DNA from 3 places in the Myxococcus sp. AS-1-15 genome. Region 1 is predicted to be linked to each of the others. Evidence: riboswitches for the same ligand, from Rfam matches in the RefSeq annotation. Region 1 holds a riboswitch; each other region holds the start of a gene.
The links. A riboswitch is a leader RNA that binds a small molecule or an ion and turns the genes downstream of it on or off. The one in region 1 is predicted to bind cobalamin.
Positions count from the first base shown of each region.

Region 2: linked by a shared signal. The riboswitch ahead of K8625_RS28380 (acyl-CoA thioesterase) and the one ahead of K8625_RS11015 (TonB-dependent siderophore receptor) in region 1 are both predicted to bind cobalamin.
Region 3: linked by a shared signal. The riboswitch ahead of K8625_RS26570 (aspartate aminotransferase family protein) and the one ahead of K8625_RS11015 (TonB-dependent siderophore receptor) in region 1 are both predicted to bind cobalamin.

Region 1 is NZ_JAIQDF010000003.1:380,946-384,830, reverse strand. Features, by position in the region: gene K8625_RS11025 (hypothetical protein) at 1-596, shown strand, start outside; gene K8625_RS11020 (FHA domain-containing protein) at 671-1,192, shown strand; cobalamin riboswitch at 1,202-1,449, shown strand; gene K8625_RS11015 (TonB-dependent siderophore receptor) at 1,508-3,469, shown strand; gene K8625_RS11010 (MXAN_6577-like cysteine-rich protein) at 3,803-3,885, shown strand, end outside.
Region 2 is NZ_JAIQDF010000011.1:371,197-375,081, forward strand. Features, by position in the region: gene K8625_RS28370 (hypothetical protein) at 1-65, opposite strand, end outside; gene K8625_RS28375 (hypothetical protein) at 239-922, shown strand; gene K8625_RS28380 (acyl-CoA thioesterase) at 1,088-1,507, opposite strand; cobalamin riboswitch at 1,633-1,871, opposite strand; gene K8625_RS28385 (S1C family serine protease) at 1,990-3,330, shown strand; gene K8625_RS28390 (FHA domain-containing protein) at 3,318-3,885, shown strand, end outside.
Region 3 is NZ_JAIQDF010000010.1:318,235-322,119, forward strand. Features, by position in the region: gene K8625_RS26565 (MDR family MFS transporter) at 1-1,163, opposite strand, end outside; cobalamin riboswitch at 1,345-1,559, shown strand; gene K8625_RS26570 (aspartate aminotransferase family protein) at 1,824-3,188, shown strand; gene K8625_RS26575 (aldehyde dehydrogenase family protein) at 3,185-3,885, shown strand, end outside.

The sequences.
Region 1 (3,885 bases):
AGCCGGTGGACTCGGTGTCGCCGTGCGCGTGCGGGGACACCGCGTCGGTGGTGGACATCCAGGGGCTCATCGCCAACCACGCTCGCGAGAACCACAACGACGTCATCGACCTGGAGCCCTCGGCGCTGCAGGGCTTCACCGGCGAGCGCACGCTGGAGCTGCCGTGCGGGCGCTTCTTCCTGACGGGCATCGAGGGCCAGGGCCGGCTGAACCTCGTGGTGCGCGAGCGCACCGCGCTCTTCGTGCGGGACAGCGTCGTCATCGGCGAGCGGCTCTCGGTGGAGGTGGTGCCGCCGGGGGAGCTGGACTTGTTCGTGGGCGGCGACATGACGGTGGCCGGCCAGCTCCTGCTGGGGTCCGTGGACGCGCCGGCGAAGGTGCGCGTGTACGCCGCGGGGACGGGGACGCTGGGCATCTCCGCGGGCAGTGTGCTCGCGGGAAACCTCTACGCGCCCGGCGCCACGCTGACGCTCAGCGGCAACGCGGAGGTGTTCGGCTCCGTCTTCGTGCGCCACATCGAGTCGTCCGGCACGCTGGCGTTGCACTACGACTCCGACATCCTCTCGCTGGCGAGCGCCTGCGGAACCGTGGAGTGACGCAAGGGGGGTGGACAGGGCGAGGGGGCGTGCACAGGTTTGCGTGCACACCTTCCCGGCCTGGAGGGCTCGTCGTGCTCCACCGTCTGTCCGCGCTGATGTCCCGGCTCCAGGAGGACCGCGAAGCCCTGCTGCGGGAGGTCGGGTGGCCCGTTCTGGTGTGGGACTCCATGCCGAGCCGTCCGCGCTCCGTGGCGCAGGCGGAGCCGCCGACGCTGAAGGTGCCGATTCCATCGCGAGTCGTGGAGCCCGTGGTGTTCGAGCTGTGTCCGCGCTTCCCTGGCCGAGGGCCGGAGGTGATGGTGGGCCGCAGCCCCGAGTGCGACATCGTCCTGCCCGAGCCCACCGTGTCGCGACAGCACGCGCGCTTCCGTCCGGAACCGCACACTGAGGTGTGGAGCGTGACGGACCTGGAGAGCCACGGCGGCACCTTCGTGGAGGGGGTGCTGATTGTACCGGGGCGCTCGACGCCGCTGTTCAGCCAGGCCTCGCTGCGACTGGGGGGCGCGCAGGTGGTGTTCCTGCAGGCGAGCGCCTTCGAGTCCTACGCGCGCGCGTGCGAGGTGTCGTCCCGGGTGCGCTTGACGCGCTGGTAGTCAGCTCCTAGAAGGGGTGCGCCCTTGGGTGCCCATGTCGGGCTTTCAAGAGGGAAGCCGGTGCGATTCCGGCGCGGTCCCGCCACTGTGAATGGGCCGCCCTGAGGTCAGGGCCGGGGACTTCGGTTGTCGCCACTCCGGCGGTGTCCAGGCGGACGCTCCGGGGGAAGGCGGAAGCCCCCTTCCAGCCAGACGCGTCGTGCGCCTGGAGCTGGAGTCCATCAGCCAGGAGACCTGCCCGAGGGTGCGGACGTGTCGCGTGGCGGCACGTGCGGATGGCCTTCTCTCTTCGATGGAGAGAGCGGAAGGCGGAGCATGCGGCGCACCTTCCTCGCCGGGCACCTGGTGTGCCTGGCGCTCAGCCTGCCTTCCGGAGCGCGCGCGCAGGCGACGGACGACGTCGTCGTGCCCGCGACGGTGGTGCGAGGCAAGGCGCCGCCGCCTCCCGACGCCCCCGAGCGCCGCGACCCCACGGGCGCCATCACCGTCATCGACGCGAGCGAGCATGCGGGCGAGGCGCGGGACACGGCGGAGCTGCTCGTGGGCTCGGTGGGGCTCGCGGTGCAGGACTCGGGTGGCTACGGGCAGAGCAAGAGCCTGGTGGTGCGCGGCGCGGCGTCGAACGGGGTGTTGGTGTTCCTGGATGGAATCCCGCTCAACGGCGCGGGCGGCATGGCGGACCTGTCGCAGGTGCCGGCCGCATTGGTGGAGCGGCTGGAGGTGCTGCGCGGGGGCGCGGGGGCTCGCTATGGCTCGGGAGGGCTCGGCGGCGCGGTGAACATCGTCACGCGCGCGCCGTCGTCGCACGTGCGGGCCAGTGGAGAGGTGGTCTACGGGAGCTGGAACACGGCGCTGGGGCACGTGGCCATCACCGGGCCTTTGTTGGACGGGAACGCGCTGGTGCTGCTGCACGCGGGGCGCTCGGATGGGGACTTCGCGTACGAGCTGGATGAGCTGCCCGCGGTGCCGGACAACCCCGTCACGGCGGAGGCGCGCGCGCGCAACGACGCGAAGGGGGGAGGCGTGCTGCTGCGGTATCGGCGGCGGCTCCCGGGGGGCTCGCGGCTGGATGTGCTGTCCGAGCTGTCGCTGGAGGACCGCGCGATTCCGGGCACGGTGCAGAACCCCCAGTCCGCGGGGCGACAGGACCTGGACCGGCTGTCATTGGGCGTGCGGTGGTCGGGGACGCAGGCGAGTGCGAGGGGCTTCTTCCGTCGCGATGGCCTGGAGGTGACGGGGGGGCTGCTGGGGGCGGGAGGTCCGCAGCGGCATGTCGTGGGTGGGGTGGAGGTGGAGGGGCGGACGCTGCTCGGGGGCGGGCATGCGCTGACGGCCACGGTGGCGTCGTCGGGAGAGCAGGTCACCCAGGCGAGGGGCGCGCAGTCCGCGAGCTGGTGGCGTGGCAGTGTCATGGTGATGGACGAGTGGGCGCTGGTGGCTGACGTGTTGAGCGTCGTGCCGTCGCTGCGGTTCGAGCGGGTGGGGCCCTACTGGTTGTTCTCGCCGAAGGTCGGCGCGTGGCTGTCGTTGGGCGGAGGCGTGGGGCTTCGGGCGAACGCGGGACAGTCGCATCGCGCGCCGTCGTTCCTGGAGCTGTACATCCGTCAGGGGACGTTGTTGCCCAATCCGGGGTTGAGGCCCGAGCGGGCGCTCTACGCGGACGCGGCGGTGGTCTGGGACTCCCAGGCGACGGTGGCGGGGGCTCCGCGGTGGAGCATGACGGCGGGCGGGTTCGCGGCGCTTTACGAGGACCTCATCGCGTACGAGCTGTATCCACCGATGATGGCGCGGCCGTACAACTTCGACGCCGCGCGGGTGTGGGGCACGGAGCTGGAGGCGGAGGCGCGGCTGTTCTCGTGGCTGTCGGCGAGCGGTGGCTACACGTGGCTGCGCACGCAGAACCGGTTTGGAGACCCGCGCTACTTCAACCAGGACCTGCCCAATCGCCCGCGACACAAGTGGGTGGGGCGCCTGCGCGCGGGGCCGGAGTGGCTCAACGCGCGCACCGAGGTGCTGTATCAGGCGTCGCAGTTCGTCAACCGCACGGGCACGCGCTCTCTGCCCTCGCGCACGCTGTGGAGCGTGGGGGCCTCCAGCACCTTCCTGCGCAGGCCCGAGGTGACGCTGTCGGTCGAGGTGAAGAACCTGCTCGACGCGCGGGTGCAGGATTTCACCGGCTTCCCGCTGCCAGGGCGCGCGGCGTACGCGACGCTCGCGGTGTCGCTCGAGCCGGCTCCTTCTGCTCCCGAGGGCTCGAATGCACCGCGCGCTCCGTGAGCCCGGACGCCGGAGTTGTTCCGGAGCGCGTGGCGTGCGAGGTGACACCGCGCCGTCGCCAGTCGGTGTGCGGTCCTCTCAGCCGCCCGCGCAACTCTCGCTGGGCCGCTCGGCTCATGAGCTGCGCGCCCTGCGCGCTCGCGTGCCCATGCCGGTCGTTCACGGCACCCGTTGCAGCGCCGTCCTCTCGCAGGGGGCATCTCGCACGCACGCTCCTCGCGTCCGGTTCGTCCGTGGGGCCCGCTCGCGAGGTGCGCGTCGCATGTGTTCGCTCTCCCTGGCACCGGTCGTTCGCGGTGATGCCGCGCCTGCCTTCCCCTTCCTGAGGACTCGATGCTTCCTGTTCCTTCCTTCGTAGCGCCCAGGTTGCTCGTCCTGTCGCTGCTCTGTGTCTCGGCGCTCGTGCTCACGGGCTG
Region 2 (3,885 bases), on a different contig from region 1:
AGCTCTCCACGGCGCAGCGCTCGGTCGGCGCGAGCCTCCATCTCCACCCGGGCTGCAGGATTCATCTCGGCGCGAGGTTACCCGTGCCCGACGGGGATGTCACAACGAAGGCGCGCGGGCCTGACTTCACGGTGAGCCGGGCCGGTGGGCCTCATGCCCGTGAAGCCGTGTCTTCTGGGTATCCATGGGTTCATGCGGCCTGGCGCGTGAGTGGCCGCGTCCGGGGCTCGGGGGGCCTATGCTGCGCGGTGTGAGCCTCTCGTGGGTGGCAGGCGGGTGGTTGTTGCTGTCGGGCGCGCTCGGGACCGAGCTGCGGCGCGACGGCTACGTGCTGCGTCCGCCCGAGGGCTTCCACATGGTGCGGTGGGAGCCGTACACGGGCTCGGTGGCGGGGGCGGTGACGTTGGACGCGGAGACGCCGAGGTCCTTGTCCGCGGCGCTCGCGGATGGCGAGGGCCCGGAGGCGGCGACGATGTTGGTGTCGGTGGTGGAGCGCGGCTTCTCCGCGAGCCCGTCCGAGCGTGACGACTTCGCGTCGGCGGTGATGCAGCACTTCCAGCGGGAGCTGGGGGTGGTGCTGTCGCCGGAGCGCGTGGACCGGATTGGAGGCGATGCGCCGCGCGTGGAGGTGCTGGGGACGCTGCGGGACGCGGGGCAGACGCGCACGGTGCTGGTGGCGGGGCTCGCGTCCGAGGGGCGGCACGCGGTGGTCGTCGTCAGCGCGCCCGCGGTGCGCTGGGAGGTGCTGGCGCCGAGCGTCCGAGCCTCGCTGGAGACGTTCCGCCTGGAGCCGACGACGACGCCTGGCGTGGTTCCCCGGCGCTTGTTGGGCGCGCTCGCGGGGGCGCTGGCCGGTGCGCTGGTGGCGTCATACGCGGCGTGGCGCCGGGGGCGCGCGGGGCGGATGGCCTCCGAGTCGTGACGACCGCGCGGCTCGCGCACGAATGAATCCCCGGTGGCGCCCTGGGCGGCGCCGCGAGCGGGCCGCCTCGGAGGCGGGCGGGTCCCCGCGTGATGCCATCTGCTGGAGTGCGCGCCGGAGCCCGAGGAGCCGGCCCCGGCGCGGATTGCGTTTCAGGGCTTCACGTCACTGCGCACCCGGCTCGGGCAAGAGCGGGGGCACGGCGGTGGGCTTGCGGTGCTCATCCAGCGCCACGAGCACGAAGCGCCCGCGCGTGCACAGCTCCCGCGCGCCCGTGAGCAGGTCCTCGGCGAACATCTCCACGTCCACGGTGACGGAGGTGCGGCCCGTCGCCGTCACGCGGCTGACCAGCTCCACGAGCTGCCCCTGCTGCACGGGCATGTGGAAGTCCACGCGCTCGCTGGACGCGGTGACCACGGTGCGGCGCGTGTAGCGGCTGGCGGTGATGAACGCGGACATGTCCATCCACCTCAGGGCCTGACCTCCGAAGAGGGTGCCGTAGTGGTTGGTCTGATCCGGGAACACCATGTCCACCATCCGCGTCTCGGTGGCGGAGGAGGGGAGGGACGGCTGCATGTGACTCATGGACGGACTCCTGGCCCACGGGCCTCCCCGGACATGAAGACCTCCGAGGGCGGCGGTGGGCCGCGAGGGATGGCCTGACCTTCCCGCGAAGGCCGGGGGCGAAGCGCCACCCGGGGCGCTGTCCGCGTCCCAGATGGGCTCGAGGCAGGTTTTCGGGCTCCGTGGGCCTCCCACCACCCGCCCCTCATCGCGGCGCGTGCTGGCGTCCTAGGCGCCGCCCCTTCCCAGCCCTCGTCTGCCGAGGACCAGTGCGTTCGACGGCGTTCGTTCCCACTGACCGCTGCGGGGCAGCTCCGGATTCACACCGGATTCCCTTGCTAAACCTCGTGGACCCCCACGAGGCACCTCGGGCGGGGCGGACCCTACCCGCTGCCCGGCGCGTCGCCAACAGGGCAGGTGGGTCGACGAGCGCACCGGAGGCCTCATGCCCCGCCACTCGGTACCCCCGCGCGCGCGGCGCTGGGATAGCGTGCGCCGCATCCATGTTCGTCTTCCTCCTCGTCGCCGTGCTGGGGCAGGCGCCGGCCGTCGCCCCATCCGAACCGGGCGCGCCCTCCGCCGTCCGAAGCCAACCCGACGTCGTGCCCGCTCCCGCGCCCGAGCCGCCTCCGGCCGTGTTGCCCCCGGCCACCCACGAACTCTTCCAGCGCATCCAGAACCGCGTCGCCCAGGTGCGCATCATCGAGCGCCGCTCGGGCACGCGCTCCTCCATCGGCTCCGCCTTCTTCGTCTCGGGCGACGGGTACGCCATCACCAACTACCACGTGGTCTCCGACGTGGTGCTCCACCCGGAGGACTACACCGCGCAGCTCGTGCTGCGCACCGGCGGGGAGCCCGTGCCCGCGCGCCTGGTGGACGTGGACGTGGTGCACGACCTGGCCGTCATCCGCATGGATGAATCGGTGAAGGACTACTTCGTCCTGGAGGACCGCGAGCCGCCCCAGGGCGCGCGCCTGTTCGCCATGGGCAACCCCCATGACCTGGGCACCACCATCGTCGAGGGCACGTACAACGGCTTCATCCAGGACTCGCTCTACGAGCGCCTGCACTTCAGCGGCGCCATCAACCCGGGCATGAGCGGCGGCCCGACGCTGACGGGGCAGGGCACCGTGGTGGGCGTCAACGTGGCCACCATGGGCAACCAGCTGGGCTTCCTGGTGCCGGTGCACCGCGCGAGGACGCTGCTCGGCCGGGCGCTGAAGATGGCGCCGGACGCGACGCCCGCGCTGCTGGAGACGGTGCGCGCGCAGCTCATCGAGAACCAGCAGCGGCTCACCGAGCAGATGCTCGCGGCCTCGCTGCCGAAGCAGGCCCTGGGCAGCTACCACGTCCCGGGGCGGTGGATTCCCTTCCTCAAGTGCTGGGGCGACACGCCGCATGACCCGGAGGTGCCGTACACCGTGACGAACTACCAGTGCTCGTCCGAGGAGGACATCTACCTGTCCTCGCGGCACCGCACCGGCGTGGTGGCCTTCCTGCATCAGCAGGCCTCCAGCCAGGAGCTGGGCGCGCTGCGCTTCTCCGCGCTCTACACCGCGCTGTTCTCGCAGGACCCGGACACGGTGGAGGCCTCGCGCGAGGACGTCACCAACTTCCGGTGCACCTCCGAGTTCGTGGACGTGGGCGGGCTGCCCGTGCGCGCGGCCATGTGCCTGCGCGCGTACAAGCGCTTCCCGGGGCTCTATGACCTGGTGCTGCGCGCCGCCGCGCTCAACGCCAGCACCAGCGGGGTGGACACCAGCCTCACGCTGGGCGGCTTCACGGCGGACAACGCGCGCAAGCTGGCGCGCCGCTACCTGGAGGGGCTGTCGTGGACGAAGTGATCTTCCTGGAGGTGTTGGAGGGTGACTCCGTCCACACGCGTCACCGGCTGGAGCGCTTCCCGGCCACGGTGGGCCGCGCGTACTCGAACGACGTCATCCTGGATGACCCGAAGGTCTCCGCCGAGCACCTGCGCATCGACCGCCGCGAGGACGGCGCGCTCGTGCTGCGCGACGTCGGCAGCGACAACGGCACCTGGCGCGTGCAGCCCTGGACGCAGCTGGCGGAGCTGGAGCTGGCGCCCGACACCCGCGTGGCGGTGGGGGACACGGTGCTGCGCTTCCGGGCCCGCAACCACGCGGTGCCGCCCACGGTGGTGAGCACCGTGTCCGGCGAGCCCCGCGAGCGCGTGTTCGAGCACCCGCGCGCCTTCCCCGTGGCGATGCTGTCCCTGCTGCTGTTCAGCGCGCTGGCGTCCTACCTGGGCAACTACGCGCGCACGGACTGGGGCGAGCTCACGGTGGCCCTGGTGATGCCCCTGACGCTCACGCTCCTGTGGGCCGGAGGCTGGGCGGTGGCCAGCCGCATCTCCCGTCGCCACTTCCACTACCGCGCGC
Region 3 (3,885 bases), on a different contig from region 1:
AGGACCATCTTCACCGTGACCTCCGTCTGCGTCGACGTGGGCGTCAGCGTGAACCCCATCACCGTGAAGCCCACCATCAACACCACCAGCGAGCCCAGCATCAGCCCCTTGTACCGGCCGATGCGCGACACCAGCTGACCGCTGAGGATGTTGCCCGCCACCACGCCCAACGTCAGCGGCGTCAACGTCAGCCCCGCGTGCGTGGCCGACAGCCCCACCACGTTCACCATGAACAGCGGCAGGAACACCACGCCCGACAGGAACACCGCGCCGATGACGAACACCGCCGCGTTCCCCAGCGCGAACGTCCGGTCCTGGAACAGCTTCAGGTCCAGCAGCGGCTCCTGCGCGCGCCTCTCCTCGCGCAGGAACAACACCGTCCCCGCCGCCGCGAGCGCGAACAACCCCAGCACCTGCCACGAACCCCACGCCCAGCCGCCACCGTGCGCCACCTGCTCCGCGCCACGCCCCAGGCTGAGCGCGAGCAGGAGCGGCACCACCGCCAGCGCCAGCAGCACCGCGCCCGTCACATCCAGCCTCCCGCGCGAGGCCCCCGGAGGCTTGAGCGCCGGCATGCGCGAGAGCACGAGCGCGAGCGCCACCGCGCCCACCGGCAGGTTGATGAAGAACACCCAGTGCCACCCCAGCCGGTCCGTGATGAAGCCTCCCGCCAGCGGCCCCACCACGCTCGACAGGCCGAACATCGCGCCGAACAGGCCCTGGTACTTGCCTCGCTCGCGCGGCGGATAGAGGTCCGCCACCACCGACAGCGACGCGGTGAAGAGCGCCGCGCTGCCCACCCCCTGCACCGCGCGGTACAGGATGAGCGTCAGCGTCGAGCGCGACACGCCGCACAGGAAGCTGCCCAGCAGGAACACGACGATTCCCGCCGCCAGCACAATGCGCCGGCCCAGCAGGTCCGACAGCTTCCCCCACACGGGCACCATCATCGTCGACGCGACCAGGTACGACGTCGTCAGCCATGGATAGAGCGCGGGAGAGATGCCCAGGTCCGCCTGGATGGAGGGACCCGCCGTGGCGACAATCGTCTGGTCCAGCGCCGCGAGCAGCAGCCCGAGCAGCGCGCCCGACATCGTGAACACCCTCTGTGCACGGGTGAACGTGAAGGGCGCGGCGGCGGTGTTCGCGGCGGACGGAGCCATGGTCTGGAGGCGTCCTCCGACGCGGAGCGCCACCGATGAAGGTGACGCCTGCGCGCGGGATGCGCCAGCGCTCATGCACGGCAGGTTGCTCGTCGAACATCCCCGCGCACCGGCAGACGTCACGTCCCCGCGCGTCGAGCGCGCACCGGCGCTTCGCTTGACAGTCCGAAGAGGCGAACAGTACATACCGCCCCATGTTGGTGCTCGGACCTCGGTCCGAGCTTAAAAGGGAACCCGGTTCGAATCCGGGGCTGCCCCGCAGCGGTAAGTGAGAACGAGCCTCGTCATCCGCACTGGTTCCCCTGGGGAGCTGGGAAGCGACGAGTCGTAGGAAGCCGGCCCCCAAGGCCGAAGCGCTCACGAGCCCGAAGACCTGCCCGCATCCGACCGTGGGAGAAATCCACGGACGGTTTCGACCTGGAGCCGCGTGGGACGGCCGGAAGGTTCGAGCGGCGCTCGTGCCTCGACGGGCCCTCACGCACGCTCGACTTCTCCGACCTCCATCCCCCGTGTCTCCAGTCGCCCGTGGGGGCGAAGGTCGGTCCGTGGGCTCCAGTCGGGGCCTGGTGTGCGCTCACGCGCGCATCGTGACTGCCCTTCTTCCACGCGGGAGCCCTGTCGGGCGACCTCCGGTCGTCCGCGCTGCGTGGAGGACGGACGATGCGGGACGAAGCCAGGCACACGGTGCGCTACCCCCAGGGGAACGTGCTGCTGCGCAATCTCGCGCGCGACTTCCCCGTGGTGACGCACGGCCAGGGCGTCCACCTCTTCGACGCGAGCGGCAAGCGCTACCTCGACGCCTCCGCCGGTGCGCTCGTGGCCAGCGTGGGTCACGGCAACCGCGAGGTGGCGGACCGCATCCATGAGCAGCTGCTGCGCGTCGCCTACGTCAACGGCACCCACTTCACCACCGACGTCACCGAGGCGCTCGCCACGCGCCTGTGCGCCCTCGCGCCCCAGGGGCTCACGCGCGCCGCGTTCCTCGGCTCGGGCTCCGAGGCGGTGGAGGCCGCGGTGAAGTTCGTCCGCCAGCTCTGGGTCGAGCGCGGCCAGCCCCAGCGCGGCAAGGTCATCGCGCGCGTGCCCGGCTACCACGGCAACACGCTGTACGCGCTCTCGCTGTCGGGGCGGCCCCACTACAAGACCTTCTTCGGCCCCCTGCTGGCGGAGGTCGTCACCACGCCCGCGCCGTACCCGTACCGCTCCGGGCTGGAGGACTACGCGCGCGACGGCGCCGAGCACTACGCGCGGCTGCTCGAGGAGACGATTCGCCGCGAGGGCCCGGACACCATCGCCGCCTTCATCGCGGAGCCCGTCATCGGCTCGTCCGCGGGCGCGTCGCCTCCACCGCCCGGGTACTTCGAGCGCGTGAGCGCCGTGTGCCGCGAGCACGGCATCCTCACCATCGCCGACGAGGTCATGTGCGGCTGCGGGCGCACCGGCCGCTTCTTCGCCAGCGACCTGTTCCACTTCACCCCGGACGTGCTGGTGCTCGGCAAGGGCATCAGCGGGGGCTACGCGCCCTTGAGCGCGCTGCTCATCCGCGAGGAGCACCTGGAGGAGCTGCGCCGGGGCTCGGGCGGCTTCATGCACGCGCAGACGTACCTCCAGGCGCCCGCGATGACGGCGGCGGGGCTGGCGGTGCTCGACTACTACGAGCGGCACGACCTGGTGGCCCACGCCGGGCGCGTGGGCGCGCACCTCCAGCGCCGCCTGCGTGAGGCGCTGGGCGCGCTGCCGCATGTCGGCTCCGTGCAGGGCGTGGGGCTGATGGCCGGCATCGAGCTGGTCGAGGACACCGCGAGCAAGCGCCCCTTCCCACGCGCGCGCAAGGTCATCGAGCGACTGCTGTCGGCGCTGTTCGAGCGGGGGCTGGTCCTCTGGTCCAACACGGGCCACGCGGACGGGACGAACGGGGACCTGCTCATGGTCGGCCCCCCGTTGGTCATCACCGAGGCGGAGGTCGACGAACTGGTCGACACGCTCGCCCGCGGCATCCACCACTTCTTCCAGGAGGCGTCATGAGTTTCCGCATCACCTACTCGGTGCTGGAGGCGGACCTGTCCGCGCTGCACGCGCAGTTCGACGAGGCGCTCGCCGCCGTGCGCTCGACGCTGGGCGGAGAGCTGCCGTCGTGGCTCGGCGGCGAGGCGTTCCGGAGTGGAGACCTGCTTCAGAGCCGCAACCCCGCGCGGCCGGACGAGCTGCTCGTGTCCGTCCACCGCACGCCCGTGGCCGAGGTGGACCGCGTGGTGCGCGTGGCGCGCGAGGCCCAGCGCGGCTGGGGCGCGACGCCGTGGCAGGAGCGCGTGCGCATCCTCCGCCGCGCCGCGGACCTCATCTCCGAGCGGCGCATGGAGCTGTCCGCGCGCATGACGCTGGAGGTGGGCAAGAGCCGGCTCGAGTCGCTCGGTGACGTGGAGGAGTCCGCGGACCTGCTGCGCTACTACGCGGGTCAGCTCGAGCAGGCGGAGGGCTACTCGCGGCCCATGGCGCGGCTGTCCCCCAACGAGGACACGCGCAGCGTGCTGCGGCCCTACGGCGTCTTCGTCATCATCTCGCCGTTCAACTTCCCGCTCGCGCTCGCGGCGGGGATGAGCGGCGGCGCGCTGCTCGGCGGCAACAGCGTCATCCTCAAGCCCAGCGAGGAGACGCCCTGGTGCGCGGAGGGCCTGTACCAGGCGCTCGTCGACGCGGGCCTGCCTCCGGGCGTCTTCCAGGT